Linked DNA regions of Flammeovirga agarivorans. The protein of the gene in region 1 interacts with the protein of each later gene in a pairwise test. Links are inferred from orthologs where the notes say so. Each region holds a gene or a part of one and is shown in the gene's direction. Other genes may lie near its edges.

The links.
Region 2: the proteins of leuS (region 1) and ligA interact in binary tests that used the Escherichia coli proteins (3 or more experiments, as listed by UniProt). The link is inferred for Flammeovirga agarivorans from one-to-one orthologs.

Annotation. Positions count from the first base shown.
Region 1 is NZ_JABAIL010000004.1:47,412-63,474, reverse strand. The notes cover bases 6,532-9,880. They hold leuS (leucine--tRNA ligase), read left to right. Parts: upstream 6,532-6,905; coding sequence 6,906-9,680; downstream 9,681-9,880. Other genes in these bases: HGP29_RS13230 (LysR family transcriptional regulator), read right to left, coding at 9,734-9,880; HGP29_RS13240 (GreA/GreB family elongation factor), read left to right, coding at 6,532-6,750. In the rest of the region: HGP29_RS13265 (DUF3575 domain-containing protein), read right to left, coding at 1-332; HGP29_RS13260 (SEL1-like repeat protein), read left to right, coding at 478-2,505; HGP29_RS13255 (serpin family protein), read right to left, coding at 2,541-3,686; lysA (diaminopimelate decarboxylase), read left to right, coding at 3,850-5,127; HGP29_RS13245 (helix-turn-helix transcriptional regulator), read left to right, coding at 5,295-6,245; more of HGP29_RS13240, read left to right, coding at 6,298-6,531; more of HGP29_RS13230, read right to left, coding at 9,881-10,651; HGP29_RS13225 (hypothetical protein), read left to right, coding at 10,748-11,020; HGP29_RS13220 (sodium-dependent bicarbonate transport family permease), read left to right, coding at 11,120-12,085; HGP29_RS13215 (TlpA family protein disulfide reductase), read left to right, coding at 12,223-13,572; HGP29_RS13210 (transglutaminase-like domain-containing protein), read left to right, coding at 13,756-14,979; HGP29_RS13205 (LruC domain-containing protein), read right to left, coding at 15,058-16,063.
Region 2 is NZ_JABAIL010000004.1:401,273-416,945, forward strand. What follows is about bases 6,153-9,111. They hold ligA (NAD-dependent DNA ligase LigA), read left to right. Parts: upstream 6,153-6,599; coding sequence 6,600-8,624; downstream 8,625-9,111. Other genes in these bases: HGP29_RS14540 (ABC1 kinase family protein), read left to right, coding at 6,153-6,168; HGP29_RS14545 (HIT family protein), read left to right, coding at 6,178-6,570; HGP29_RS14555 (DUF6913 domain-containing protein), read left to right, coding at 8,626-9,111. Also shown: HGP29_RS14530 (translocation/assembly module TamB domain-containing protein), read left to right, coding at 1-1,968; translocation and assembly module lipoprotein TamL, read left to right, coding at 1,958-4,261; more of HGP29_RS14540, read left to right, coding at 4,501-6,152; more of HGP29_RS14555, read left to right, coding at 9,112-9,171; HGP29_RS14560 (histone H1), read right to left, coding at 9,230-9,406; HGP29_RS14565 (aminotransferase class I/II-fold pyridoxal phosphate-dependent enzyme), read right to left, coding at 9,564-10,808; HGP29_RS14570 (DUF6588 family protein), read right to left, coding at 11,005-12,003; HGP29_RS14575 (hypothetical protein), read left to right, coding at 12,102-13,202; HGP29_RS14580 (hypothetical protein), read left to right, coding at 13,305-13,715; HGP29_RS14585 (hypothetical protein), read left to right, coding at 13,829-14,143; 23S rRNA (uracil(1939)-C(5))-methyltransferase RlmD, read right to left, coding at 14,181-15,593; folK (2-amino-4-hydroxy-6-hydroxymethyldihydropteridine diphosphokinase), read right to left, coding at 15,606-15,673. UniProt on the Escherichia coli protein: DNA ligase that catalyzes the formation of phosphodiester linkages between 5'-phosphoryl and 3'-hydroxyl groups in double-stranded DNA using NAD as a coenzyme and as the energy source for the reaction.

The DNA of each region.
Region 1 (16,063 bases):
ACCATACTTACTTTGAAGGTCTCTTCTTCATTGGAAACATAGTTTTGAGTTTCCCCTCTTGTCAATTCTAGTCGACCGCCAAGGCTAAAATTATCCCTTAGAAAAAAATGTGCATCCGTTTTTAAATCAAACCCTGTCTGCCCTCCAATTGCTTTAGAATTTATTGAGTTATCATAATAGTTGATCGCATCTGTAGAAGATGATAATGACAAAAGCACCCTCCCTTTTTTCATCGCTGTACCAAGAGAATCTTGTGCAAAAACATCTGGTTTAGGCATAAGAAAACAAACGGCAGCTAAAAATATCACAACCCTGAATATGGTTTTAGTCATGTACAATTTCATATTAATCTGTAATTCTTTTTAAAATAAGAGATTTTTCTAAAAAAAAACGCATGAGTATACAAGAAAAACCATAGTCCAATAGTTATAGTTGTAAGGAATAATAAGCCCATCTCTAACAAAGAGATCAAATCGAATGAGAATTAGGAATATATATATTTACGTATCGGTAATCACCCTGCTAGTTTTTGGAACAACAAACGTTTTAGGTCAAAGCATAGATCAGTTAAAAAAACAAGCAAAATATAATAATGATGCTGAAAGCTGGTATCAGTTAGGGCAAGCTTATCAAAAAGGAGAAATTGAAAAAGTAAACCTAAAAAAGGCGGCTTCATATTATGAAAAAGCAGCTCAATTAGGTCATGTTGACGCTTCATTAGCATTAGCGGACATCAAAATGTCTAAAAATGAATATGGTGATGCGATCAAACTTTTAAAAATAGCTTCAAAAGGTGGAGCCGCAGAAGCCAGCTATCAATTAGGTACTATTTATGAAGATGGCAAGAATGTCACTAAAGACGAAAATGAAGCTATCTACTTTTACCTTCGAGCTTTAGATGGAGGAATAGAAAAATCAGAACTAGCATTAAAAAAATTACCAGTAGCCGATTATCCCGACAAGTCAGATATTTTTTATCAAAAATATTTAGGAGAAAACGGATCTGCTGAGTCAGACTACCAATTAGGTTTAGCTTATAAAAATGGTAAAGAAGTAGACAAGGATCTTAAAAAGAGCTTTGACTATTTTAATAGAGCTTCTAAAAAAGACTTCCCCGAAGCCGATTATGAATTGGCGTTATTTTATAAAAATGGTCTTTTAGGAATTAAAGACTCAAGAAAAGCAATACATTATCTTATAAATGCTTCCAATCACGGTGTAAAGCCTGCAACAGATATGTTAGAAACAATGGATATCAAAACTTTTGTTTCTGAAGACGATATTAATTATCTGAAGTATCAGGCGATTACTTTAAATAATGCCGAGGCACAATATACTTTATACTTACTATTAAGTAAAAACGAAGAAGAAAAGTCTAAAGCTTTAGAAATGTGCCAACGCTCAGCATTACAAGATTACCAGCCAGCAATGCTTACTTTAGCCAACTTATATTTAAGCGGAACACCTCCCTTAAAGAAAAGTACAACAGCTGCATTTAAATGGAGAAGACAAGCGGCTTATGTAGGTTCCGATTCTGCAGAATACTTGCTAGGCACAATGTATGAAGGTGGTGTTGGTGTTCAGAAAAGTGAAGAAAGAGCTGTCCGTTGGTATATCAAAGCGGCGAACCATGGAGTTGAAGCAGCATCTGCCCGACTAAAAACATTAAATATCGATCAATATATCGATGCTACTGACCTTGAGTATGCCACTTACAAGGCGAATCAAGGAGATTTGAATGCACAATTGATGCTTGGAAAGTATTATTATAAAAATGATCAAGCAGCTGCCATCAACTGGCTACAAAAAGCGGGTAATCAAAATAGTGCAGAAGCTGAACTCTATTTAGGTGATATTTTTAAAGATGGAAAATGTCAGATGGTCGGTGATATCAATAAAGCAGAGGAACACTATAAGAAAGCACTAGCTTTGGGCAGTCAAGAAGCCAATTTAAGAATGGCTCAGTTATATTCTGAAAATGCAAGCTTGAATACAAAATCACTTACATCTAGAGGTATCAGTAAAGAAGATGATGCCATGCAGTATGCCAATGCTTATATGGTTTCGGCTACTCATATCAACAGTGATAATACAAATCCAGACCCTCAGGCCTATTTATTAATGGGCAATATCCATCAACAAAATGGAAAAACTGTAGAGGCAATCAAACAATACGATTTATATATTAAAACTTTCGATGAAGCGGAAGGTAATCATAAAGAATTTATAGAAGTCATCAATAAACAAGCGAATGCTTATGCTGAATTAGGAGAAATCAATAGTGCATTATTACAAATTGATATCGCATTGGCAAAAGCTGATGATTTCAGTCAGATTAAAGATTTTAAAGAGAGCTACTCAACTATCAAAGGTGAGTTGTTCTATACACAAGCAATTTTGCTTTTTAAGAAAGGAGATAAATACAAAGCTTGTAATGTCTTTCAAAAAGCAAAAGCAATAGGAATTCCAATCGAAGAGAAATACGAAAACCTTTGTTTGAATTAAAAAAAGAGCTATCGTTAATTCGATAGCTCTTTTTTTTATGGTGTTTCCACAGTACCCATAAAAAGAACTTCTTTTGTTTTTACTTCTTGAATCAGAAATATAAAAGGTTGATTAAAATAGAATTCTTTTTTCTTTGGGTTTAATGCGCTTCGAGAGACACTTATTGCTGTAGCTGCTGCTGCTTTAGTCCCCGATTCTGAAAAGGTGACTACCGTCTTGTGCATTACTTGTGATACATATAAGTCTTTGGCAGCACTTTTTGAGAAGTTACCAAACTGTGCCTGACCTGAGAAAAATGCTCTTTCTATACCACTACTCTTTAAATTGGCGATAAGATCTTTTTCAAAGGTTATTTTTGTTTTAGGCATTTTAAAGAAAACTTCAGAAGGTTTCATTTTTGATTGATAGTCTAATACCTTTTGCTCATTCAAACCATCCAGAAATTCTTCTAGTTTTCCTTGAGTTGGCATTAATAAAACCAATTCAAATTCCGCTTCTTTATATAGCAAGGATAATACTTTAATGTTATCATCACTATAATTCTTAGTAAATCTTGCATTATCAGTAAGGAAATCAATTTGTTTTACTTCTCCATTTGTTAACTTAAATTCTCCTTTTCTTGTCGCCTTTTCATCAAAATTCTGAGACCATTCAGCATCGAAGAAAACCGTATTCACTAAAATCATTCGGTCATCTTTTGTTACTTCCGAAATGATTTGATCAATTTCCCCTTCTGTTTTTTTATCCACCCAATCATTTATTTGTGTTTTTACTTTTTCAGATTGATAAAAGTTCACACCTTTTATTTCAGCATCAAATGTAGAAATCAGATCTTTTTTGGTGGTAGGAATTAATTTATATTGCTTATCGTACCAAATTCCATTTGCAATACTAAGGTCAACATTTTGCTTTGTAGTGAATAGTTGATGCTTTGCTTCTACTTTTTTCTTGAGTTGTTTCTCATCTTTCACTTCCAAGTAATTCAATATTTCTTGTTGTGTTTCATCACTAGTAACCATTGAAAGCATACCTAAAGCTGAATTTACACTATATGGAGAAATGACAACATTCTCATTTTTATGGATTTGTTTTAGCATCATCCAATTGTCTTGAGCAATCACATGGATAGTATTTAGCACTAATAAAAGACTGGTAAATAATGGGAGTAATTTAGATTTCATATTCTTATTAATTATCATGAGATTTACTAGATAAATAACAGTATGTTTTATTTGAAACAGTTGTTGTTATTTTTGTCAATTAAATCAAATTATATGGTGTAGTACAAAAATCTCTCTACTTTTGTTTCATCAAGAAGTTATCAAAAAATAATTCTTCCCGAAAATGGAATTAAATAATTCAGAATATACAATTCAAGGTTTACCTGTTGAAGATATAGCAAATCAATTTCAAACACCGTTATATGTTTATGACGCTGATAAAATTGTTTCGCAAATTAATACACTAAGAAATTCATTTAGTGGTGTAAATCTTCGCATTAAATATGCGATGAAATCCCTTTCGAATCTTAGTATCTTGAAATTGATGAAAGCACATAAAGTTGACCTTGACTGTGTTTCAATTCAAGAAGTATTATTAGGTCTTAAGGCAGGATTCCCAAAGGAAAGAATTCTATTCACTCCTAACTCAGTTTCTTTTGATGAAATTCAAGAGGCTGTTTCTTTAGGTGTTGTTATTAATATAGACAATATTGCTGTTTTAGAGCATTTTGGTGATGTTTATGAAGGTACAGTACCTTGTGCTATTCGTATTAATCCGCATATTACAGCTGGTGGAAATGCTAAAATTCAAGTAGGACATATCGGTTCAAAATTTGGTATTTCTATTTTCCAGATGTCGCATGTTAAGAAAGTAGTAGAAAGCCACAATATTAATGTGGTGGGATTACATATGCACTCTGGTTCGGATATCTTAGATTCAGAAGTATTCCTTATGGCTGCCAACGTTATGTTTGATTGTGCTAAGGATTTCCCTAATCTTCAATTTATTGATTTAGGATCTGGATTTAAAGTAGCTTACAAAGAAGAGGATATTGTTACAAACATTCCTGAACTTGGTAAGAAGATGTCTGCTGCTTTCAAAGAATTTTGTAAGAGTTATGGTAGAGACTTGGAACTTTGGTTTGAGCCAGGTAAATATCTAGTTTCAGAATCTGGTCATTTACTGACGAAAGTGAATGTATTAAAGCACTCACCTGCTGCTGTATTTGCTGGAGTTAATTCAGGTCTAAATCACTTAATCAGACCAATGATGTATGATGCTTACCATCACATCATTAATGTATCTAATCCTCAAGGACCAAACAGAGTCTACGATGTTGTAGGTTACATTTGTGAAACAGATACATTTGGATACGACAGAAAGATCAATGAGATCCGCGTTGGTGATATTTTATCTATCCAAAATGCTGGTGCTTATTCTTACAGCATGGCTTCTAATTATAACTCTCGTTTTAGACCTGCAGAAGTATTGGTCTACAATGGTGAAGCTCATTTAATTAGAGAAAGAGAAACTCTAGAGGACCTAACAAGAGGTCAAGTAGATATTTTTTCCAATATCAACATTGAATCTTCAGAAGAAATAGTATCTACTGAAGAATAGTTATAAACAACTCACATAAATCGAAGAGGCGTACGAGAGTACGCCTTTTTTTGTTATCAAAAACTATAATTTCTTAGTATATTATATAAGTAAAATTCACCCTTTATCATAAACACTACATTACTTTATTGCACTATATATTCGATATTGATTTGGAATAGATAATTATGAGTAGATTTTCATTTAACAATAAACCCAAAGACAAACCCTATATAGAATTCTTTGCTGAAAACATCGGTGCTAAAATCAAAGATGGTTATTTAGTAGAAGCTGATAATGATTATTTCAATGGTGTCTCGGTTATATTAGATCATTTCAAAAATATTAGAATCATTGCTCATAAACACTTCAACAAAAAAGACTATACAGTAACCTTGAGTAATGATAAAGAATTTGATTTCACCATTATTTGTTTTGAGAACAACGTCTTATATGATAATGGAAAAGTAAAATTCGAATTTGGTATTCCTAATGGTTTTGTATTACTCAAAGGAACTGAAAGTGTTCGACTCTCATATAAAGAAAATACGCTTAAAAACTCTGTTGTCTGTCACTTTAATCGTAAGCGATTAGGAGATGACATATTAGAAATTGTAGACAGAACCAATTCATTTTTTTATCATACAGGTAATGAAAATATGATCAACTGGAAATTATCACTTTCTGATAGTGCCAGAAAATTGATTCATGACAAGTATAAAAAACAATGGATTTTTGGGAAAATTAATGAGCTTGCGATTATTATTAAAAGCATTTTTTACTCCGCTGAAGATTCATTTATTAATTCCATTTTTCAGGACAACGAAATTGAAAGTGCTTATTTGATTAAAGATAATATTGAGAAAAACCTTAAGGAGAAACCTAAATTAGAAGAGTTAGCCAAAAAATATGGTATCAATAAAAATCGACTGACTACTATCTTTAAGGACCTTTTTAATATTACCATCTATAAGTACTACAAAGAACAAAGAATACTTAAAGCCAAAGAAGAAATTCTACATACAAATAAGACATTAGGACAAATCGCTAATGAATATGGTTTCAGTGACATAGGACATTTATCAAAAAGTATTCTTGAAAAATTTGGGATCACTGCAACAGAATTGAGGAAGAAATGATTATTATCGTAAACTATTATTCATTCTCCAGTACTTATTATCAAAACATAAAATGAACAAAGATTTCAAAACAAGATTAAAAAACCATTGTAAGGAAATTGTAGTACAGAAAATTAAATCTGCCGAAGAAGCAATGAATTCTGCTCAGAATTCTGCGAATGCAGAAACAAGAAGTACAGCTGGAGACAAACATGATACTGCTAGAGCGATGGCCCATTTAGAAAAGGAAAAAATGGGTGAACAACTATCTCAAAACCTTCAACTATTACGCGTTATTGAAGAATTAAAAGAGAATGATGAAACGACTATTGGACCAGGAAGTTTAGTGATGACTAATGTAGGAATGTATTACCTTTCGATAAGTTTAGGGCAAGTCACATTCGATAACCAATTGGTATTTGTCATCTCTACTCAATCCCCTATTGGAAAATTATTTGTGGGTAAATCTCAGAATGATGAAGTGACCTTTAATGGTAGAAAATTTACTGTTAAAGAAGTGTTGTAGTTAACGTTTATTTTTTTCTTTTTTGAAAAACTGATATTCCCCTCATTCAGACATCAAACAAAAGGTAAATATTTATATCTTTGCTTGATTTTTTATAGGAAATCCTGTGAAATCAAACAATAAAGCATTTACATTTTTAGAATACAATATAAAGTATGTCTGAATTTAACCATAATTCATTTGAGCCTAAGTGGCAAAAGTATTGGCAAGATAACAACATCTACAAAACAGATGTTGATACAAATAAGCCTAAGTTTTATGCATTGGATATGTTCCCTTATCCTTCGGGAGCTGGCCTTCATGTAGGTCACCCTATGGGATATATTGCATCAGATATCGTTTCTCGTTTCAAACGATTAAAAGGATTCAATGTACTTCACCCAATGGGCTTTGACTCTTTTGGTCTTCCTGCTGAGCAATATGCCATTGAAACAGGGCAACACCCTGCAATTACTACAGAGGCAAATATCAGTACTTTCAAAGGTCAGATGAATAAAATCGGATTCAGCTTTGACTGGAACCGTGAAGTTCAGACATCATCTCCTGAATATTACCGTTGGACACAATGGATTTTCCAACAATTATTCAATGCGTGGTATGATAAAGATGCTGACAAAGCAAAAGATATTTCTGAATTAGTTGCTCATTTTAAAGCCAATGGTTCTGCAGGAATCAATGCTGAATGTGATGATGATGCAACACAATTCACTGCTGAAGAATGGAAAGGTTTCTCTGAATTAGAGCAATCTCAAATCTTATTACAATACCGTTTAACTTTCTTGTCTGAAGCAATGGTAAACTGGTGTCCAGCTTTGGGTACTGTACTTGCAAATGACGAAGTTAAAGATGGTGTTTCTGAGCGTGGTGGACACCCAGTTGAGCGTAAAAAAATGAAACAATGGATGATGCGTATTACTGCATATGCAGATCGTCTATTGAACAATTTAGAAGGCTTAAACTGGTCAGATGCTTTAAAAGAAATGCAACGTAACTGGATTGGTAAATCTATTGGTTGTGAAATCGATTTTAAAGTAGCAGATAGTGATATTACATTAACTGCATTTACTACTAGAGTTGACACTACTTTCGGTGTTACTTATGTTGTTCTTGCTCCTGAGCATGAATTAATCCCAGAATTAACTACAGCTGAACAAAAAGCTGCTGTTGATGAATATGTAGAGACTGCAAAAAATAGATCTGAAAGAGAGCGTCAATCTGATGTTAAAACTGTTTCTGGTGTATTTACAGGGTCTTACGTTATCAATCCACTTTCAGGTGAGAAAGTACCTTTATGGATTGCTGACTATGTATTAGCAGGTTATGGTACTGGTGTCGTTATGGCTGTACCATCTTCTGATGATAGAGACTTCCGTTTTGCAAACAACTTCGACTTACCTATCGTAAGAGTGATCGAAGGCACTGAAGACATGGAAGATCCTACTGAAGTGAAAAAAGGCAAAATGATCAACTCAGGTTTCCTTAACGGTTTAGAATCTGATGAAGCGATCAAAGTAGCTATCGATAAATTAGTTACTGAAGGAAAAGGTAAAGCGAAAGTGAATTTTAGAATTCGTGATGCTGTTTTCTCTCGTCAACGTTATTGGGGTGAGCCAGTTCCTGTTTATTTCGACAACGACGGTACACCTCACTTAGTTCCTGACAACCAACTTCCATTGGATTTACCAGAAGTAGAAAACTACTTACCTACTCCAGAAGGTGATCCTCCATTAGGTAATGCTAAAGATTGGAAGTTCGATAATCAATACAATTACGAATTAACTACAATGCCAGGTTGGGCAGGTTCTTCTTGGTACTTCTTACGCTATATGGATCCTCAAAATAAAGAGGCTTTCGTAAGCAAAGAAGCTGCTGAATACTGGAACCAAGTAGATTTATATGTAGGTGGTACAGAGCATGCTACTGGCCACTTATTGTACTCTAGATTCTGGAATATGTTCTTATACGATATGGGCTTCATCGGTCATGAAGAGCCATTCCAAAGAATCGTAAACCAAGGTATGATCCAAGGTCGTTCGAACTTTGTTTACAGAGTTAAAGGTACCAACCAGTTTGTATCACACGGTCTTAAGAAAGACTATGAAGTACAACCTTTATACGTTGATGTTAACATCGTTGAGAATGACGTATTAGATACAGAAAAATTCAAGCAATGGCGTAAAGATTACGAGAATGCTGAATTCATTCTAGAAGATGGAAAATACATTTGTGGACACGTTGTAGAAAAGATGTCAAAATCTAAATACAATGTAGTTAACCCAGATGTTGTGATTGAGAAATATGGTGCGGATACTCTTCGTTTATACGAAATGTTCTTAGGACCAATTGAGCAATCAAAGCCATGGTCAATGCAAGGTATTGATGGTGTTTGGAAGTTCTTACGTAAACTTTGGAGATTGTTCTACAACGATGCGGGTCAATTGGTAGTTGTTGATGAGAAAGCAACTCCTGAAGAATTGAAGATCTTGCACAAAACAATCAAAAAAGCAGGTGAAGATATGGAAAGCTTAAGCTTAAACACTACAGTTCCTGCATTTATGGTTTGTGTTAATGAATTAGCCTCTGCTAAATGCCATAAAAAAGAAGTATTAGAGAAACTATTAGTGATCTTATCTCCTTTTGCCCCACACATTGCTGAAGAGCTATGGCATGAGGCTTTAGGAAACCAAGACAGTATTATCAATGCTGAATTCCCATCATTTGATGCCTCACTATTAGTTGAAGCTTCTCATACTTACCCTGTTTCAATTAACGGTAAAATGAGAGTAAAACTTGATTTACCTGTTGACATCTCTCAAGAAGAAGCAAAAGAAGCGGTATTCGCCAATGAGATTGTACAAAAATGGGTGGATGGTAAGCCTGTGAAGAAGTTTATCTTCGTTCCAAAGAGAATTGTAAACGTTGTAGTTTAATTTACAACGACAACCAATATATAACGGATACATCTTTCGGTGTATCCGTTTTTTTATCTCTTATCTATAGCCCAAGAAAAATACTTATCGATAATTTCCTCTCTGTGCTCATTTATATGCTGAATTAAGGCTGCTGATGCAGGAAGTAAGTTCTTATTTTTATTGTAGACAAAGTTCCAATTGGTTACTATTGGTAGTCCTCTCATAGGAATCACTTTTAAAGAGCCGTTGGCCAACTCATTTTTTAATCCAATCAAAGGCATTACTGAAACACCAATCCCCGCATTTACCGTCTGTTTTACCGCCTCATTAGAAACTAATTCAATAGACTTTTCATATTTCAACTTCCTTTTTTCTAAGAACTCTTCCATTGCCAATCGAGTAGCGGACCCCTGCTCTCTAAAAATCATATTCATCTTAGAAAGTTTCTTCGTTGTAATTTTATCAGAGAGATCTGCTGAGCCTATCAAATAGAGTTTATTTTCCATTAATTGAAGTATTTCTAGTTCCAAATTATCTGGTATTACAGAAACCAAAGCAAAATCAGTAGCATTGCGTTCCAAACTTTCTACAACTTTTAATTTATTGGACACATCGATCTTCAACTCAACCTGAGGATATTTTTTCATAAAGGATTGTATGAAATAAGGAATGACATACTTTCCTGTTGACACCACCGAGATATTAATTTTACCCGTAAGCAATCCATTGTATTGGTCTGTGAGTGATTGAAATTTATCTGCCTCACCTAAAATATTTTTACAAATTTCTACGACCTCTTTTCCAAATTCTGTAAAAAACAACTGCCTACCTATGGTTTCTGTAAGTGGTATTTTAAACTGTTCTTGAAATTTTTTCAACTGTATCGACACTGCTGGCTGTGTTAGAAAAAGCTCTTCCGAAGCCTTAGTAATACTCTGTAATTCAAATACTTTCAAGAACACTCTTAACTGATGTAAAGTATAATTCATAAACTATTATTTATGTATATTATAAATTTTATAAATAAAAACTTATGATTAATTATACACATATTTGCAGCAACAAACAATTAAAATTCAATTCTAATGACTATAACATTTAACCGTAATTTTATGGAAACAGCAGCTCAAACAAGTGTACACTCACACATTAAACAAGGGATTTCTATTTCAGAAATCATTCAAAAAGTCCTATCTGAAAAAGGTGAAAAAGATGAATTTACTATTGATTGGATTTCCCCCAACGAGTTTGAGATAAAAAACATCTCTTCGCTCTCATTGCATTCTGCTCTCCTAGAACTTGAGAAGTTTGGTAAAAAGATTTCATATTCAAAAAAGACAATTATTAAAATCGATTAGTAATTGTCTTTTTTTTAGAATTCACTCTGCAAAAAACCGATGGGTAAACAAACTCATCGGTCGCAACAAATTAATTTTCATAAAGTCTAAAACTTTATCATGAACCTCTTAGAGAACATAACAAATCCTGCATTATTATTCTTCTTATTAGGCGTATTGGCTGTACAGCTAAAAAGTGACCTAAAAGTTCCAGAGAACTCTTCTAAGTTTATGTCTATTTACCTTTTAATATCAATTGGTTTTAAGGGAGGACAGGAATTGTCTCACAACGGTATCACAACTGAAATTATCTGGAGTTTACTTTCAGGAATATTATTAGCGACCATTGTCCCTATTATTTCTTTTCTGATACTTAGAAGAAAAATGAGTGCGGCCAATGCCTGTGCTATTGCAGCTTCTTATGGATCTGTTAGTGCTGTAACTTTTGTAACTGCAGCCTCTTTCTTAGATTTTGAACAAATACATTTTGGAGGACATATGATAGCTGTTATGGCAATTATGGAGGCTCCAGCTATTGTGATTGGTGTGTTACTGTATAACTACTTCAAGGAAAACAATACAACTGACAAACAAGAAAACTCTATTAAAAGTATTTTTAAACATGCTGTAACAAATGCAAGTGTGTTTTTAATTCTAGGTAGTTTATTGATTGGATTTTTTGCTACCAAAGAACAAGCTGATGGAATTAAACCTTTCACCACAGATATATTCAAAGGCTTCTTAGTTATTTTCTTACTTGATATGGGGATTACCAGTGGAAAACAACTTTCAGCCATGATCAGTAAAGGCATCTACCCTTTCTTATTTTCTACAATAATGCCTTTTATTTATGGTTTAATCGCTTTACTTATAAGTATAGAAATCACTGATAATATTGGTAATCAACTTCTTTTCTCCATTCTTGGAGCAAGTGCGTCTTACATCGCTGTACCAGCTGCAATGAAGAATGCTCTACCAGAAGCTAATCCGGGGTTATATTTACCTATGGCCTTGGGGATTACTTTTCCTGTCAATGTGTTGATAGGAATACCATTCTACTATTCGATTCTTATGGTAATTCACTAATAATAAAATAGTTGAAGTAGAGATATTTGATACACTCTCTACTTCAACTTAAAATACATATCTATAGTAAACACAAAAAGTTGGCATAAAAATTCTAGTATTCTTTACTAATCAAACTTCACTAAACTAAATCAAACATGCGACTTGTGTATACTACTCTCTCACTGATCTTATTATTGGTCAGTTGTACTCCTAAAAAAGGGAGTATTTATTACAAAAGTAATTCTGGCAAAAGCATTACGGCGGTAAAGTACAGCCCATTAAATGCAACTGAGGAAAAAGTCTCTTTAAATAAAGTTAGCGAAGCAGAATATAACTATTCCATTGATGCCACCTCGTATTTAACCATTCATGATGACAACTTTGATTTAGAGTTCTTAGTATCTCCTGGGCAAAGTATCGAAATCACAAAAGAAGATGGAGACGTAGTTTTTAAAGGAGACAATGCAGCATACAATCAATCCCTATATGAGATTCAGCGTACTTTTGATGGAGTATATGAAAATATCAATTATAAAGACCTTTCTATTCTTGATTTTAATAAAACCATCAAGGATTTAGAAAATGAAATGACATCCAAAATCAGTGAAAACCTGAAAAAACATCAGAAAGAGGTATTATTACAAATCATACAGATAGAAACTTCATTTATCCGCATCAATTATGATCTTCAAACAAGAAGAGCAAGAGAAGAGGAATATGTATTAGACGATAAAGCAGATATTAAAAACTTTGACCTTTCGATTATCGATGAATTATACCAACAAAATTTCAATTATTTATCGTATTACATTCCACATTATAGTGATGTGAAATATTTCAACAATGTTATTTACCAGAAGAGTGGTGAATTTTATTACGCTTTAAGAGCTGATGAATACAAACGCTCTAACCTACCCAATAATATTAAAGAAAAACTTATCGCTTCTGATGTGAGTAGATCTATTACTAATTATGGGTTTAATCATAATTCAGAAACTTTATTGTATCAATTTTTGCAGGACTTCCCAGAGTTTTCTCATAAGAATGACCTGATTGCATTGATTAAAAAACATTCAACGATAAAGAATGGAAACCCTGCCCCCGAAATCAAAGATACATTCACGAGTAATGGAAAGTTTTTCGACATCAACCAATATAAAGGGAAATTGGTCTATATCAACGTTTGGGCGACTTGGTGTACTAAGTGTGAAAATCAACTGATAGATATGAACTCATTACGAAACAAGTATGATCATAACAAAATCAATTTTATCACATTAAGTGTAGATAGAGACCAACAAATGTGGAAAAATTATATGGAAAACAACAATCTTGAAATTAATGATAATGTATGGACTTCAAATGTAGACAGGTTCTATTCTGGATATAAAATTTTTGGACTACCAAGGTTTATATTGATTAATCAAGAAGGTAATATTATTGATGCTTTTGCTCCTGCACCTGCTTCTACTCAATTAGAAGAACTTATTGCAGAGGCTATATAAATCAGAATAAAAAGGGCAAAAAAGGCGAGCTTATTATGTAATGAGCTCGCCTTTTTTATAGATCACTCAAAAACTTGCATTGTTTTCATTTATTAAAAAGTAATAACAAGCACAAACAAGCATAAACAAGAAAATATTAGTACTTTCAGCTCATCAAAAGATTATCAATCTTACTATATGAAAATGAAATACTTTTTTTTAAACATCTCAGTACTACTACTTTTAATGGGATGTTCAGCTAAATACCAAGGAATCGATCAACAATACCACTCGCTGCTTGATCGTGCATTAACAAAAGCAGGAGACAATAGACAAGACATTGAAGCAGCTTTAGAAGATATACCTACTGAAATGAAAAACGGTATGGCGTTTCTTATTGCCTATATGCCTGAAAGAGATCTCAGAACACTTTCGTCCGCTTATTTATTAGAAAATGTTCAATTGGCATATCAAGCTAAAAATGAATTCTTATGGGGAAAATCTATTCCCGATTCTATCTTTTACAATGATGTATTACCCTATGCATTAATGAATGAAAGAAGAGATGACTGGAGAAAAGACTTCTACCAAAGATTTGCACCGATTGTTAAAGATTGCAAATCATTAGAAGAAGCTATTCAAGTTATTAATGATACCATTATTGATATTGTAGAAGTAAAATATTCTACAGAAAGAGAAAAACCCGATCAGTCGCCTTATGAATCTATAGATCAAGGTTTGGCTTCATGTTCTGGATTATCAGTATTATTAGCAGATGCTTTTAGGGCTGTGGGAATCCCAGCAAGATTGGCTGGCACTCCTAATTGGACACTAAAAGAGGGCAACCATAACTGGAACGAAGTATGGGTAAATGGCAAGTGGTATTTTACAGAGTACTACCCTTCTGGATTAGACAAAGGGTGGTTTTTAGCTGATGCAGGTGCTGCAAATACGGAAGATCCTAAAAACTGGATCTATGCTTCTTCTTGGAAACCTGCCGAACATGCCTTCCCTCTAGTCTGGGATTATTCGATTAAATATGTTCATGCTCATAACGTCACAGATCGTTACATTAAATTATGGAAGAAGGAACAAGCTAGTCATGCTGATCAAGAAGGAAAAGTAGCAGTTCGAATTAAAATGTTTAAAGATAAAACATGTTCGCTGATAAGTAATAATAGAGTCGAATCTGAAATTACCGTTTCACTAGATAGAAAAATTATTGAAAATGGTAAAACTGCTGGACCACTGAAAGATATGAATGACATTCTTCAATTCTACCTTGAAGAAGAAAAAGATTATCAGATTACATTTATGAACGACAAAGGTATTCCGGTAACACACACCTTAGAGGTAGAAAAGGAACCTATGGAAGTTACGTTGTATCACTCAGAAAAACCTGGAAAAACTCATTTCCCTTCTAAATAGGTAAACCGAAAAATATAAAAAGCCCTTCCTCAGATCACAAAGAACTGGGAAGGGCTTTATCATTTAATTAATTATATTTTACTGTTCGTGTAGATTACTCGTATTTCTATTTCCTTCTTGCATTGTATACCAATTACGGTTACTTCCACCACCAGTAGTAGCAAAAGTTGAGAAATTGACATAGGCATTAGTAATATCTACATTCTCTTTTGGAGGATCAAAACGAATTGGAACATGTACTGCCCATGGATAATTTTCAACTGTTTTAAAACCACCTACATCTTCACCTGCTTGAATAAATGATGTATTGAATTTAGAAGTATAAGATTTACCTGGTAAATGCACCTCTCTATCCCTTTCACTATTTACGAAGATAAATGGATTATATGGTACATCTCCTAGTGATGATAATGCTACTGGACTACTTAGGCTCACTACTACATTGATAGTACTACTTGATTTCACAGGTCCTGTACCACTTAAAACATCGGATGATTTATCAAAAATGATTACTACAGGTTTTTCTGCTGGGATTCCACTTTCTAGACCTTTACTGTCTAATGAAACTACACCTCCTGTTAAAATTGAACCTGCGACACTACTGATAGAGTCAGCATGGAACGGTAACTCTATAGCAAAACCGGAATGTAAATGTGCCTGAACAGATTTTGCTTTGAATTCCATATCCATTTCCACCACATCATTATCGGCATTAGTAATCAAATTGAAATTGTATTCAATGATCAAATCGTTGAAATCAAAGTCACCTCTGTGAGGGTATAAATCTTCATATGCTACTGATGACCATGCACCTGCGGTTGGATAATTATTGTTGAATGCCTTGTTTGGATTATTCGGATAATCATCATTTGCATCAACTACACCATCATCGTCAGAATCTGCTTCTTGAGCTGTACAACGATAACCCGAGATATCTCTAACAGGGTGATCTAAAGTATCAAGTATAGTGTATGAACCATCTGAAGGATCCATTTGTAATAAAACTGCATTACCACTTGAGTTGACTGTAGCATACATATTGTTGTTTCTATCAAACGCAAGACCTGTTATGTAATAAGGGAAA
Region 2 (15,673 bases), 350 kb from region 1 along the record:
TTGGATTTGTCCCTAACCATCGATAGTTTACTAATTCATCCTTTTGAAGCTTTAAGCAGTGAATATTTATCGGATCTTAACGGAGGATTTTCTGGAGGTCTTAAGGTAAAAGGTGGTGGTGTCGGACCTTTGGATATCAAAGGAGCTATTAAAATGCAAGAACCCACTTTTAAGGTCAAAATGTTTAATCTGAAATTGGCAGGTACCGACGGTCAAATGATTTTTGATGATAAGGGGATGCATTTTGAGAATTTTGGTTTTAAAGATGAAAATGGAAGATATGCTTTACTAGCAGGTAATATTTATACAACAGATTACACTGACATGGACTTTAACCTGAAGTTCAGTGCTGATGATATCACAGTAATTAATTCAACGTCAAAAGACAATCCAGAATATTTTGGAAAGTTGATTGTCGGAAATATTACTAAAATAAACGGCCCAATCGATCACTTGATGATAGACTCTGAGATTCGTATAGCTAGGGGTACTGATTTGACTTATGTATATATGGACGGTGGTATTGCAGAGATCGATACTGGTGATGATATCATTGAATTTGTTCAGGAAGACGATACGATCACTATTGCTAAAAGCACACATAATTATGAGTTAAAAACTACCATAAACATTGATGATAAATCATCCTTTAAAGTAGTGATTGACCCTAGAGCCGGTGATGCATTGACGTTAGTAGGAGGTGGAGTTTTACACCTAAGAATGGATGCTGGTGGTGATCTAGTAATGTCAGGTCAATATGAGGTGACAGAAGGTGATTATAGTATGACTTTCTATCAATTAATGAATAAAAAGCTTTCTTTGAAAAAGGGAAGTACTGTATTGTGGACTGGAGATCCGTATAATCCTCAAGCGAATATGACAGCGATCTATCAAACGAGTACTTCACCTTATCCTTTAGTGGCCAATCAGATTTCGCCAAGTGAGTCCAATAAATACAAGGCAAAAAGAAATTTTATTGTTTATATGAATATGAGGGGTGATGTGATCAAACCTGAACTTTCATTTGAATTAGAATATCCTGAAGGAAGTCAGGGTGGTGACAAAATTGAATCTGCCATAGAATATTTAAATCAGGATGAGTCACAACTTAATAAACAAGTTTTCTCACTTCTAATCTTAGGGACATTCCTAAATGATGCTGGAGGAGATGGAGCGAATACTCAAGATATGGTAACGGGTTCTGTAAGTTCGATTATCAGTCAGCAATTGAATAATGTAACCAATAACCTTACGAATGGTTTTGTTGATGTCGATTTTGATGTTGACTCTTATTCCCAACAACAAACTTCCGGAGGTTCATCAAACAGAACAGATGTAGGTGTTACCTTAAAAAAATCACTATTCAAAGATCGATTAAGTGTATCTGTAGGTGGAAAAGTTGCCGTAAATGGTAATGAAGCGAATAATAACAGCAGTACTTTCAACACAGACTTCTTATTAGAATACAACCTTTTAACAGATGGGACTTTAAAAAATAGATTATTTAGATCCATTGATGCTCAATATTTTACTCCTGATGTATTTAAAACTGGAGTTTCTATTGTTTTCACAAAGGATTATAATCATGGCCGAGAATTGTTCATCAGAAACCTAGATAAGAAAAAGGATATCCGTAAAAGGATGGGTATGATCAAAAGGTCTAATACTGGTGGAGGAATGATGGAAGCAAGTTCAGATTCATCTTCAAATTCTGGTGGAATGCAACCTGCAAAATCTCAAGGTATGGCTCCTGCAAAAAGTGATTCCACACAACAAAAAGCGGACTCTACTAAAGTGGAAATAGATTCAACATCCATAAAAACAACTCCTAGTGATTCTTTAAAAATGGATGACTCAGAAAGCCGCATACCAGTTGAAGAGGGTGAAGAGATAGGGTATGTCAACTCCCAATTATTTTATCAAAAAGAAAAAGAACTAAAGAGACTTTTATCCGAAAATGAAGATTAAACAACTTCTATATATAAGCCTTACTTCTGTACTTTGTTTTAGCTGTAGTATAACGAAGTACTTAGAAGAAAATCAGACTTTTTACAATGGTGCCAGAATCGAGTACGATAAAGAGGATACTGTAAAAGTGGATGATGATCTCAAATATACTCTAACAGAAAAACTTTCAGTCTCTCCAAATAAAAAAAATGGAGCATGGTTTTACTTCAGAGGAGAAAATGCCAAAAGACCAAAAGGTTTAAAGAAAAAAATGGCCAATACCTTTGGTGAAAAGCCGGTATATTATGATAAAATTCTTTCAGAGAAAACAGCAGAATTGCTTGAGAGTACTTTAGATAATAATGGATATTTTGGTAATAGAGTATCTTTCGAAGAAGAATATCATAAGGATACGAAATCTACTACTGTAAAATATATCGTTCATGTTAAGGACAACCCTTATCGTTTGGATAGTATTGAATGGGTATTGAAACAAGAGAATATTTTTAATGAAAAGATTAAAGCTCTTGAAAGTGAATCCGTTTTGGAAAAAGGGGATAGATATCAATTACAGAAATTTAGAGACGAAAGAATACGTATAAACAATGCATTAAAAGATAGTGGCTATTATTTCTTTAGTTCAAATTATTTGATGTTTGATCTCGATTCTGCAAATGAAGACAGAACAGTAAATGTCAAGGCCTATTTTAAAGAAATGCCTGATAAGGTAAAAAGACTTTATTCTATTGATACAGTTTTGATCCAGCCTGACTTTGATTTAGATGGGTTAAATGTTTCAAAGAGAAATCATCAGAATGTGCTTATGGATACTGGGGTGATTTATAAAGGTGACCCTGTCAATCTAAAGCCAAAAATTCTGGATGAAACACTACAGCTAAGAAGTGGTGATATCTATTCAAGACATAAACATCAAGCAACATTAAAGCAGTTCTCAGGTTTAGGAGTTTTCCGTTATGTAAACATGGAGTTTGAACCTAAGCCGACTACTGATCCTGATTTTGGTAAGATGAATGTCAACGCTAAAATGTCACAAGTGACATTGCATTCATTATCTACAGAACTTTCAATGTCAACTTGGTCGACGGGTTATACAGGTCCTGAATTAGATTTAACATGGAAGAATAGAAATACATTTGGTGGAGCTGAAAAATTCTCTGTCACTTTTTTCACAGGTGTTCAAAAACAATTTGGTGGAAAATCCAATGGAGTTGATGTTATCTTCTGGTATGGTGTCGACACAAAATTATCGATCCCTAGAGTAATTGCTCCATTTAAAGTAAGACCTGGTGGAGATTTTTATATTCCATATACCAACTTTGGTTTAGGGTTCAAGCGTTATCATTTCTTCCCCTCATACTCTATGAACTATTTTAATACATCATATGGTTTTGATTGGAGAACGAATGAATCTGTGCGTCATAATTTAAACCCTATATCTATTAGTTTCCAAGCGATCTCATCGAATGATAGTACTGATCTTGGTGATGCTTTTCCGTCATTAGAAGAAACATTCAGAAATCAGTTTATTCTTGGGTCTAATTATAGTTTTGAATATGCTCCTCATTGGGATAAAACAAAAAAGAACTCAAGCTTTTATTATAAAGGAGATATAGATATTTCAGGTAACCTTTGGTATGCAGCGATGCAAGCTACAGGAGCTGAAAAAAATCCAGAAACAGGACAATATGAGATTTTTGGCAATCCTTTCTCACAATATGTTAGGCTAACCAACGATTTTAGATTTTATTTTAAAACCTCTAAAAAAGGTGAGATGGCTACCCGGTTTGTGGTGGGTTATTCCAAACCATGGGGAAACTCGACAGCACTGCCTTTTGTGAAACAGTACTTTGTAGGTGGACCTAACTCAATCAGAGCTTTTAAGTCAAGAACGTTAGGACCTGGTAGTTTTGAGCCATCAGACGATTTGGACGAAAGTGGATCATCATTTGGTCAACAAGGTGGTGATATTAAAATTGAAGGTAGTTTAGAGTACCGGTATGATTTACATCAATACCTAAAATTGGCAGCATTCTTTGATTATGGTAACGTATGGTTAGCTACTGAAGATCCAACAAGACCAGGAGGTGAATTCAAATTAGGTAATGTTTTAAATGAACTTGCCTTAGGGGCTGGTGTCGGACTTAGAATTGATCTGCAGTTCTTCGTTTTAAGATTTGATTTTGCCATGCCATTAAGGGTTCCTTATGTACCAGATGATGGTGATCAGTGGGTGATAAAGAAGCCAAGTTGGAATCAACTCGTGTTTAATTTAGCAATAGGATATCCATTCTAATACAAAAAAGGAGCTTTAATGAAGGCTCCTTTTTCTAATTATAGCCTTATTTGTTATTTTAACAGGGTATTTTATTAAAAATTCAGACAGAATAAAGTAATTTTAAAAGAGTATACAGTAAATTGTATGGAGTGAGAATTCATTCTTTATAAAAGGTGTTTCATCACTATTAATTTTTAATTATCCTCGTATTTTTTTTCGAGTAGAAATTACTATAAAGTAGTTCTTAAAACGTATAAATGCTTTTTTCAACCAAAGTAAAAAATTTCCAAAGACTTCAGCAGATCATTAAAATTTTGTTGAAATACGGTTTTGAAGATGTTGTTTCAACTACATCATTGAATAGGTTTGTACCTATTGATGATTGGAAAAGAAATAACAAACCGGTACTTAAGTATAGTCGATCGGAAAGGATTAGAATGGTGATAGAAGAATTAGGACCTACTTTTATCAAATTTGCTCAAACACTAAGTAACCGACCAGATATTCTTCCTCAAGATTTAATAGAGGAATTTCAAAAGCTGCAAGATAATGTTGCCCCATTTTCTGAAGATGAAGCAATGGCGATTGTTGAAAAGGAAACAGGGATGAACTTAAATGATTTTGTCTCATTTTTTGATAACAAACCATTAGGAGCAGCAAGTATTGGTCAGGTTCATAGGGCTAGATTAAAAAATGGGAAAGATGTCGTACTTAAAATCCAAAGGCCAGGGGCAAGAGAACAAATTCATACCGATCTTAGGCTTTTAAGGGAATTTGTTAGACATACGCATCAATTCTTTAATCGACATGGTATTCTCAACCCTGATGAAATTATTGAAACTTTTGAAGAAAGTATCAGAAATGAATTAGACTATACGATTGAAGCCAAGCACTTAGTTCAATTCAGAAGAGCAAATAAAGAAAATAAAAACCTTCATATTCCATATGCATATTTAGAGTTTACAACAAGAAAACTCTTAGTCATGGAATATGTAAGTGGCTGTAAGGTTACAGATATAAGAACGATTACTTCATGGGGTCTAACCCCTAAAACCATCGCACAGAAAGGTGTAGATATATATTTAAATCAAATTTTTGAACAAGGCTTTTTTCACGCAGACCCTCATCCTGGTAATGTGTTAGTGAGGCCGGATGGAACTATTATTCTCATTGATTTTGGGATGATAGGGAGGTTGTCAAAAGAGCAACGATTTGGTTTAGCAAACTTTTTAGCATCGATGTCAAGAGGAGATGCTAGAGGTATGGCACTTCACTTAAGAAGAATAGCAAGAGATTCGAATATTGAAGACTCAAAAATGCTTGAACAAGACTTAGGTGAGATGGTGGATAGATATTATACCCATGGTAATGAAGATGCAACCATGGCTGAAATAACTACTGCCTTGCAAACGATAATCTACAAGCATCATTTAGCTGTGCCTGGAAGTATATTTTTAATATTAAGAGCACTAGCAATACTTGAAGGTATAGTAAATGTATTATGTCCAGATTTAGAAGTACTTCCAGAAATCGAACCTTATGCTGAAAGGCTAGCAAAAGAACAATTTTCATTTAAAAATTTAAGCTCAGACTTTTATTACTCGTTCTATCAGATTTCATCATTAATTTATAACCTCCCAATGGAAGTGAGGTATATTTTAAAGAAGACGAGAACAGGTAAATTAACAATCAACTTTGAGCATAAAGGATTGGAGAGTTATATTCAACAGAAAAGTGAATCTGCATCCAATCTTAATATAGTCATCATCATTGCTGCATTTTTAGTGAGTTCCAGTATTGTAATGACGGCTCCAATACCTTATTCGCAAAGAAACTTTTTAGGTATGCCTTTATTAAGTACTTTAGGTTACACTATGTCATTGTTCATGATGATCTATCTATTTTTTAAACCAAAAAAGAAATAAATTATAAAAATGGCTTCCATATTTTCAAAAATCATTGCAGGAGAAATACCATCACACAAAGTGTATGAAGATGATAATTATTATGCATTCTTAGATATATTCCCAGTACAAAAGGGACATACACTAGTAGTTCCAAAAAAGGAAGTAGATGATATGTTTGATCTGGATGATGAAACTTTGGCGGGTCTATATGTTGTGGCTAAGAAAATATCTAAAGCCATCAAAAAAGTATTCCCTTGTAATCGTGTAGGACATGCAGTGATAGGATTAGAGGTTCCCCATGCACATATGCATCTCATTCCAATTAATGGTATGTCTGACATGAATTTTGAACATAAATTAAAATTAACACCGGAAGAGTTAGCTGGAATCGCTAACGATATCAAATCAAACATTGAATAGTACTAACTAAATTCACTTTATTAGGTTATATGCAAATTAACGATGCAGAAAAACGTGTAGAGGAGTTATCGATAACTCTACATGAGCTAAATAGAAAATATTATCAAGAAGGAGTATCAGATGTTTCTGACCAAGATTATGATCAACTCTTAAAGGAACTACAAAGAATCGAAGAAGAATTTCCTTCATTAGTCAAACCAAACTCCCCAACATTAAGAGTTGGAGGTGAGCCAACTAAGAATTTTGAAAACGTTGCTCACAATGTACCTATGTTGTCTTTATCAAATACTTATGATAAAGAAGATCTTTTAGACTTCAATGAAAGAACGATAAAAGATCTAAATGAAGATGTAGAATATGTTTGTGAGTTGAAATATGATGGTGTTGCTCTAAGTTTGACTTATGAAGATGGAATACTCGTAAGAGCTGTAACGCGAGGAGATGGCGTTAAAGGAGATGATGTTACAGCAAATGCTAAAACTATTCGATCAATTCCAATACAACTTAACGGAGATTACCCATCACAATTTGAAGTGAGAGGAGAGGTCTTTATGAGTAAGAAATCTTTTGATATCAATAATGAAAAAATTGCTATCGAAAATGAGGAAAGAATCAGTAAAGGCAATAAACCTCAACCCCTTTTAGCCAATCCAAGAAATGCAGCAGCAGGAGCTTTGAAACAACAAGATCCAAAAAAAGTGGCAGAGCGTAAACTGGATATGTATGTCTATGGAATAGTGACAGAAATTGAGGGGATAGATACACATTATGATGGCTTAGTGAAGCTCAAGGAATGGGGCTTTAACTTATCACCAACTTTCGAAAAAGAAAATTCAATTGAAGGTGTTTGGGATTATATTACTCGATGGGATAAAAAACGTCACGACTTGCCATTAGAAACTGATGGTGTAGTTATCAAAGTGAATAAAGAAGAGTTCCATAAAAAATTAGGTAATACGGCTAAAAGCCCACGTTGGGCTATTGCATATAAATATAAAGCTGAAGCTGCAAAAACAGAATTAGAGTTTGTTACTTACCAAGTAGGTAGAACAGGGGCAATTACTCCTGTAGCTAACTTGGCTGCAGTACAGCTAGCGGGAACTACTGTAAGAAGAGCTTCGCTTCATAATGCTAATGAGATTGCTAGGCTGGATCTGCATTATCATGATATGGTATATGTAGAAAAAGGTGGTGAGATCATTCCTAAAATTACAGGAGTTGATAAAACAGAAAGAAATGAAAAAAATAAGCCTGTTGAATTTATAACTCATTGTCCTGCTTGTGATACTGAGCTGATAAGGAAAGAAGGTGAAGCTCAACACTATTGCCCTAATAAGGAAACTTGTCCACCACAGGTTAAGGGGAGAATCCAACATTTTGTAAGTAGGAAAGCCATGAATATTGATTCAATTGGTGGAGAGACCATTGATCAATTGATTGGGAAAGGATTGATAAAAGATGTTGCAGATTTGTACCAATTGGATAGTGATAAATTATCAGTAATGGAACGTTTTAAACAGAAGTCTATTGATAATTTATTGAATGGAATAGAAGCATCGAAAAGCATTCCATATGAAAGAGTACTATTTGCTCTCGGAATTAGGAATGTTGGTAGTACTATTTCTGAAAAGCTTTGCGAAGCATTCCCAACAATAGAAGAATTGGAGAAAGCAACTATTGAGCAAATCTCTGAATTATATGATGTTGGTAATACGGTAGGCGAAGAGATTGTTTCATTCTTTGCTGTTGAAGAAAATAAAGCCTTAGTCACTAGACTACAAGAAGCTGGTTTGCAGTTTAAGCTTGAAAAGAAAAATACACTAGATACTTTAGAGGGCAAGTCTTTTGTTTGTACTGGTAAGTTCTATGAATTTTCAAGGAATGAGATCCATGATCTCATTAAGCTTCATGGAGGAACGGTTAAAACAAGTATTTCAAAAAATGTAGATTATTTAGTAGCAGGAGAAAAAGCCGGCTCTAAACTTAAAAAAGCTGAAGATTTAGGACTTCAAGTATTAACAGAAGAAGATTTCAAACAATTAATCACTGAGTAATATGTTAGATATTTTTAGAAACAAACTACTCGGACATAAGATCTCATCCACCAAAAAGGAGAGTGGAATAGAGCATAATAATGATTTACCATTTGAAGAATCTACTTCGGTAGGAGTTTTATTTTACATTAAAGATCTAGAACAATTAAAATCAACTCTAAATGAGAGTAGAATTATTGAGAAAATTTTACCAAAAACGGTAAAGAATCTTGAGATCATCTTCATTACAGAGGAGAAAAGGATAGATTTTGATGTTCCTTTTGAATATAAAATTATTCCACTTTCAAAGATAAATTGGAATAAGAAAAATGTTGAAAGTCATCTTCAATTATTTATCAAAAAGAAGTTTGATTATCTTTTTACATTCACATATGGTATTTCAAAGATCTTAGATCAGCTAGCCTACCAATCTCACTCAACTTGTCGGATTGCATTAGGTGAACATCAAGATGTTTCAGCATATGAAATGAAATTAAGTTACGATCAATTATCATTTACTGAAAGGATAAGAGAGAGTATCGATATTTTGAAAAAGATGCATAAATAAATAAAAAAGGGGTTGAATTTAGATTCAACCCCTTTTTTGTGAAAAGATCAATTTGGAATTAACCGTTGTTTTTGATCTCTTGGATTTCAAGACGGATATCTTGAGCAAGTTTTTTGATGTCTTGCATGTTTTTTCTAACACGAGTACCAGCAGCCGCTACTTTGTTGTTATAAAATTTTTGAGCGTCTTCTTCAGTTTGCTGGATAAGCTCTTTAAGTTCTGTGAATTTGTCCATTTTAGTATTTAATTTCTATCGATGAATTAAATTAAGTGTACCACAATTTATAAAATTTCTTTCAAATAGAACAACTTTTAGACATAAAAAAAGGATAAAAATCCGTTTTTTTAAACGAAATTTTATCCTTTTCTGAGTTAAATTGAATCTTAATTCCTTACGAGAATATTTGAGGTTCAGCATTTGCATACTCACCTGATTCTAATTTATGTTTCACAGCTTTGAAAGCACTGATTGTTTCCTCTACGTCTGCAATAGTATGTGTTGCTGTTGGGATTAATCTCAACATGATAACACCTTTTGGTACTACTGGGTAAACAACTACTGAACAGAAGATGTTAAAGTTCTCTCTTAAGTCCATTACCATGTTTACTGCTTCGTTCTGACCGCCTTGTAAGAATACTGGAGTAACAGGAGTATCAGTTAAACCGATATCGAAACCATTTTCTTTCAAGCTATTTTGTAAAGCAGTTGCTACTTCCCAAAGCTTATCTTTTAGTTCAGGCATTGTACGAAGCATCTCTAAACGCTTCAAGTTACCTTTTACTAATGGCATTGGAAGAGTCTTAGCGAAGATCTGAGAACGAGTATTGTATCTTAAATATTCAATCACTTGCTCGTCAGAAGAAATAAATGCACCAACTGAAGCCATTGACTTAGCGAAAGTAGAGAAGTAGATATCAATAGCGTCTTGACATCCTTGCTCTTCACCAGCACCAGCACCAGTTTTACCTAATGTACCGAATCCGTGAGCGTCATCAACTAACATACGGAATTGGTATTTATCTTTTAATGCAGCAATTTCTTTTAGTTTACCTTGGTCACCTAACATACCGAATACACCTTCAGTAATTAATAGGATAGCACCACCAGTTTCTTCAACTAATTTTGTCGCTCTTTGTAATTGCTTTTCACAGTTCTCGATGTCATTGTGAGGGAAAACAAAACGTTTACCTACATGCATTCTTAAACCATCAATAATACATGCGTGACATTCTGAATCATAAACTACTACGTCTTTTCTATCAAGTAATGCGTCGATTACAGACATGATACCTTGGTAACCGAAGTTTAAAACCATTGTATCTTCTTTACCTACAAAAGAACTTAACTCTGACTCAAATTCTTCGATTAAGTTAGAGTTACCTGACATCATACGTGCACCCATTGGGTAAGCTAAACCAAACTCTGCTGAAGCATCAGCATCAGCTTTTCTAATTTCTGGGTGGTTTGCTAGTCCTAAGTAGTTGTTTAAACTCCAAGTCAATACTTCTTTACCTCTGAAGGTCATGCGAGGAGCAATTTCTCCTTCAAGTTTAGGGAAAGCATAATAACCATGAGCCATTTTAGAGTGAGACCCTAGCGGTCCTCTATCTTGAAGAAGTTTTTCAAATAAATCCACGATATAGTCTATTTTAATGTTTGAAACATTATTCTATTTACAATCAAAATGTTTAGAGTATGGTAGTCTTTACACACCACATAAAGGGGCAAGAAACGCCATAATTCTAAACGCAGCTACAAAAATCGTTTATTTAGGCTTTAAAAAAAGCATTTATACGTTGCATTTAAGAATTCTTAACAAAATTTGCCTGCTTTTATTTTAATGTTAACCCTAAACCCGCATTAAACTGATGCGATTCGGCATAAGTGTAATCTCCATTTATGAAAACTAGACCAAATTTCAGCATTACACCACCTGTAAATTTCCATGCTTTAAGTTCATAAACATCGATGACACCTTCATCGGGTATATTTAATGTTTGATCTGTATTGTTCTCTAATCTATAATCACCTACAAGAGTAGTTGTGTTCTTACTATATACAAATCCTGTGCTTGCATAAATTGTGAGTAGGGGGAAGGTCTTAGAAATTATTGCTTCAAAATCTCCACCTCTAGTTTCAAATTCTAAATTCCCCGGATTAACAACAGGTGTAACGCCTGATTGATCTACCGGATATTTCCCTAGAGCTTCTGTATAACCTCCGAATATACTTAAATCAAAGGGGGATTTCTCTTTAAAGAACCATTGGATGATATTATGTTTTATTCCAGCTCCCCACATTCTCATAACAATTCCATTGTATTCTACTTTAGGAAATAATCTTCCTAATAATTCAGTATTCTTAAATACACCTAGACCAAACTTAATTGTAGGCAGTACTGCAAAGTCAATATTTACACCTTGAGTAGCTGGAATAATGGCTTCAGTGCCATCATCGTTTTTTACACCGATTACAGAAGTATTAGTATTTGACCCGAAGAAGGTAGGTAAACGATTTGTACCGGAAATCACTCTAACTCCTTCTAAATCATCTACTGTATAGTATAATTGTTCGGGAGCTAATAATATAGCAGAAGTTCCAATACTTAGATCGAAACCAATAGGTCTATGTGGTCGAGCAGTGTGATTCCATCCTAAACTAATTGCCCAAGCATAACTTTCAGATAGGGGTTGAGTATACCTTCTGAAAAGTTCTAAACTGGTATTTTGAGCATTTTGTCCCTCTGTTGAGAATAAAGATAAAATGTCTTGAGAATAGGATGAGTGATATAAATTAAAAAATAGAAATATTGAAAGTATATATCTTTTCAAAATAATGATTTTAGAATATTCAATACAATATAAATATTCTATTTAAACATTGATACAATATAATTGTATTTATTGATTATAAGTTGCAACTTGCAACTATGCAATTAAATGAATTAGAACAAATAGAACTTGAATTTGAGATATTAATTCAAAAGGATAGGAGAAACTGGCTAAGAGTAGCAAAGTTATTGGATAGAATTGAATCTGCTGAACTTTATAAGTTAAGAGCAAGATCATTTACTGAATACGTTAAAAGCTTGGCTCAGAAAAATGGTATTAATATATCCACCCTCTGGAGAGCAAGATCTGGTGCAAAACTGTATATGGAAATTCTAGGTTATTCCGATATTACAGAAATGGATGAGTCTATTGTGAAAACTACTCCTGAGCAACTTGAAACTTTTAGTAAGGTCAGAACCATCGCTCCGTCTAGAATTGTCGAAGAGGTGAAAAATAAGATGATTGAGGGAGCTAATATGCGTCATGAATTAAGGGAGTTATGGAATATTTATAGACCATTAAAAGGAGGGAAGACAGAAAGAGGTCGAAAAAAAGATGAACCTATAGCTTTAGATGACAAGGCCAACAAAAAGCAATTTGTTGTTCCTTATGATATGCCATCATCGAAAAAGAATGAACATGTCAAGACCAATACAATGGATAAGTATTGGGAAGATCTGAAGAAGATGGAAAAGTATAAGTTATCAAGCGAAAACGTTGCAAGAGCTAATATTATCAATGCTTTAAGATCAGAACAATGGTTAGCAAGAACATTTAACGTTGATTTTACTTCCAAGTTTGAACACCTGATTGCGTTTCAATTAGCTGCTTTTACCGAGATTAATATTTTATCATTGGTTCGACCTAAAAAAGAATCAGCAGAAAGACCACAAGTAGTTGGAGTTGAAGTGATTACAGAGTTATCTGATTTTCAGAAAAATAGACAGAAAATAATCAAGAAAAGTGCCTATTGTGATTATTTCTATATTGGTATTCCTTTAAATACTGAATACATTGATGCTGCTCAAAATTTTATTAGTAAGTATGAAAATATCGGTATTATCTGTGTCTCAGATCAAATTGATGAAGATACTAAGCATGAATGGAAAATAGTTGAATTAGCTAAAAAGACACCTTTAACTATTCAGAATGAATACATTATTATGCAAAAATGTATGGAAAGGCTCCTTGGGTGGTAATAATATAATTTATGTTATGTTAAATAGTGTTTTATTTTATTACATATATATCTATCTTCATACTCTACTACATGATCTCTTTATAATAATCAAAATAGCTAAATGCAGACTATTCATCAAACAGCAGCTCATCTTATTCAATTGGACGAAGAAAATCAAATCATAATTAATTCTTGGTTTGATATAGATACTTCTATGTTAACTGATGAAGAATATAAAAATGAAGTGATGATATGGATTGATCTTTTCAAAAAATATAAACCCACTTATTGTATAACTGACCTTCAAAACTTCAACTTCCAGATTAGTGTCGCTACCCAAGAATGGTCCTCTAATTTCGCAAGAAAGGAATTAGTCAAAAGTAACATCACGAAATATGCATTGATTGTAAGTCAAGATTTCCTTTCTCAAGTAAGTGTGGAAAATATCATTGAAAACTCAGGTGATTACTTAGGTTATGATTATCAATACTTTATATCCATTGAAGAAGCAAAAATGTGGCTTCTCTCCTAGTTGATTTCTGTTAATAATTTTATTAAAAAAATTGCATATTTTACTTGATAAAGTAACAATGTTACATTATAATTGTGTTAGTCAATTAATTATCTAATAAATATTACTCTCAAATGAAAAAGCTATTTTTTGTATTTCTAACTTCTACCCTCTTGTTCCTGTCGATCTCGCACAGTACTAATGCTAACAACGAAAAGAGAATCATAAAAACTAATACTGTGAAAGTCGAGCAGATTATCATGACCATTCAATATGGAGATGGTTTCTTTACACTTACTAGAAGGCTATTTACTGCAATTGGCTTAGACCCCACTTCAGTAACTTGGAATCATGTACTTCTTCTTAAAACGATTTATGAAGAACAAAAAGGATATGAAACTTTAAAGGTGGGTGAAAAATTCGTTATTCTAAAGTCTGATTTTATTTAAGAAAAAAGGTGATCAAATAAATGATCACCTTTCTTTTTTATCTTAATTCTAAAGCTACTACATTTTCCACATGATATGTTTGTGGGAACATATCAACCGGTGTTACTTGAGTGACTTTATATTTTTCATCTAAAAGTGCAAGATCTCTTGCTTGAGTAGCAGGATTACAACTGACATAAACTATTCTTTTTGGTGTTACCTCAAGAATTTGTTTAATCACATCTTCATGCATTCCAGCTCTTGGAGGGTCTGTTATAATTACATCAGGTTCTCCATGTTTTTTAATAAAGTTTCTTGTAAGGATATCTTTCATATCTCCTGCAAAGAACTTACAATTGTCGATACTATTTAGCTCAGAGTTTTTCTTTGCGTCTTTAATAGCATCTTCAACATACTCAATACCAATCACTTCTTTTGCTTTACGAGAAACAAATTGAGCAATAGTACCAGTACCTGTATATAAATCGTAAACTCTTTCTTCACCTGTTAAATTGGCGAAGTCTCTAGCTACTTTATATAAAGTATACGCCTGTTCAGAGTTAGTTTGATAAAAAGATTTAGGACCTACTCTAAATCTAAGGCCTTCCATCTCTTCTTCAATATACTCTTTGCCATTGTATACTTTAAAATCTAGATCCTGATAGCTGTCATTTTTCTTTTGATTGATAACATATAACAAGGATGTGATTTGTGGAAACGTGTTTTTTAGATGCTCCATAAACCCATCTATTTGTTCTTGATTGTCATCATAGAACTGTACCATAACCATCAAATCTTTTGTAGAAGCAGTTCTGATGATTAAGTTTCTTAATAGACCTGTATGTTCGTAATGATCAAACGTTGTAAGATCATTTTCCAAGATATATTTATAAGCTTCTTTTCTGATTTCATCTGCTGGTTCATTTTGTAAGAAACAGTCGTTTAGATGAAGTACTCTATTCCACATACCTGGAAGGTGAAGACCAACACCTCTTCTTTCGATATTTTCTCCACCAGTTTCCATTTCTTCTTTTGTCAGCCAACGACTAGAAGTAAATGTGAAATCCATCTTATTTCTGTAGTTCTTTGTCTTCTCAGAACCAAGGATTGGGTTGAACTTTGGTAATTCTATTTTACCGATTCGAGACAATTGATCTTCCACTTGTTTATGCTTGTAATGCAATTGCCATTTGTAATCTAACATTTGCCATTTACAACCACCACAAAGCCCAAAATGCTCACAGAAAGGCTCAATTCTCTTATCTGATTGACTATGGAATTTAATAGGTTTAGCCTCCATATATGACTTTCTCTTCTTTGTTACTTGAAGGTCACATACGTCGCCTGTTACTGCTCCTGTTACAAAGACAGTCATATTATCTTCTGTTTTTGCTATAGCTTTTCCTTCAGCTCCAACATCGATAATTTCTATATTTTCTAAAACTATGTTTTTTTTCTTTCTTCTTCCCATCTTGAAATAAGATTAATAAGTAGGATGATTTGTTTCCTTTACCAATTTTTTGACCTCTAAAGGATCATCGCACTGCAAAA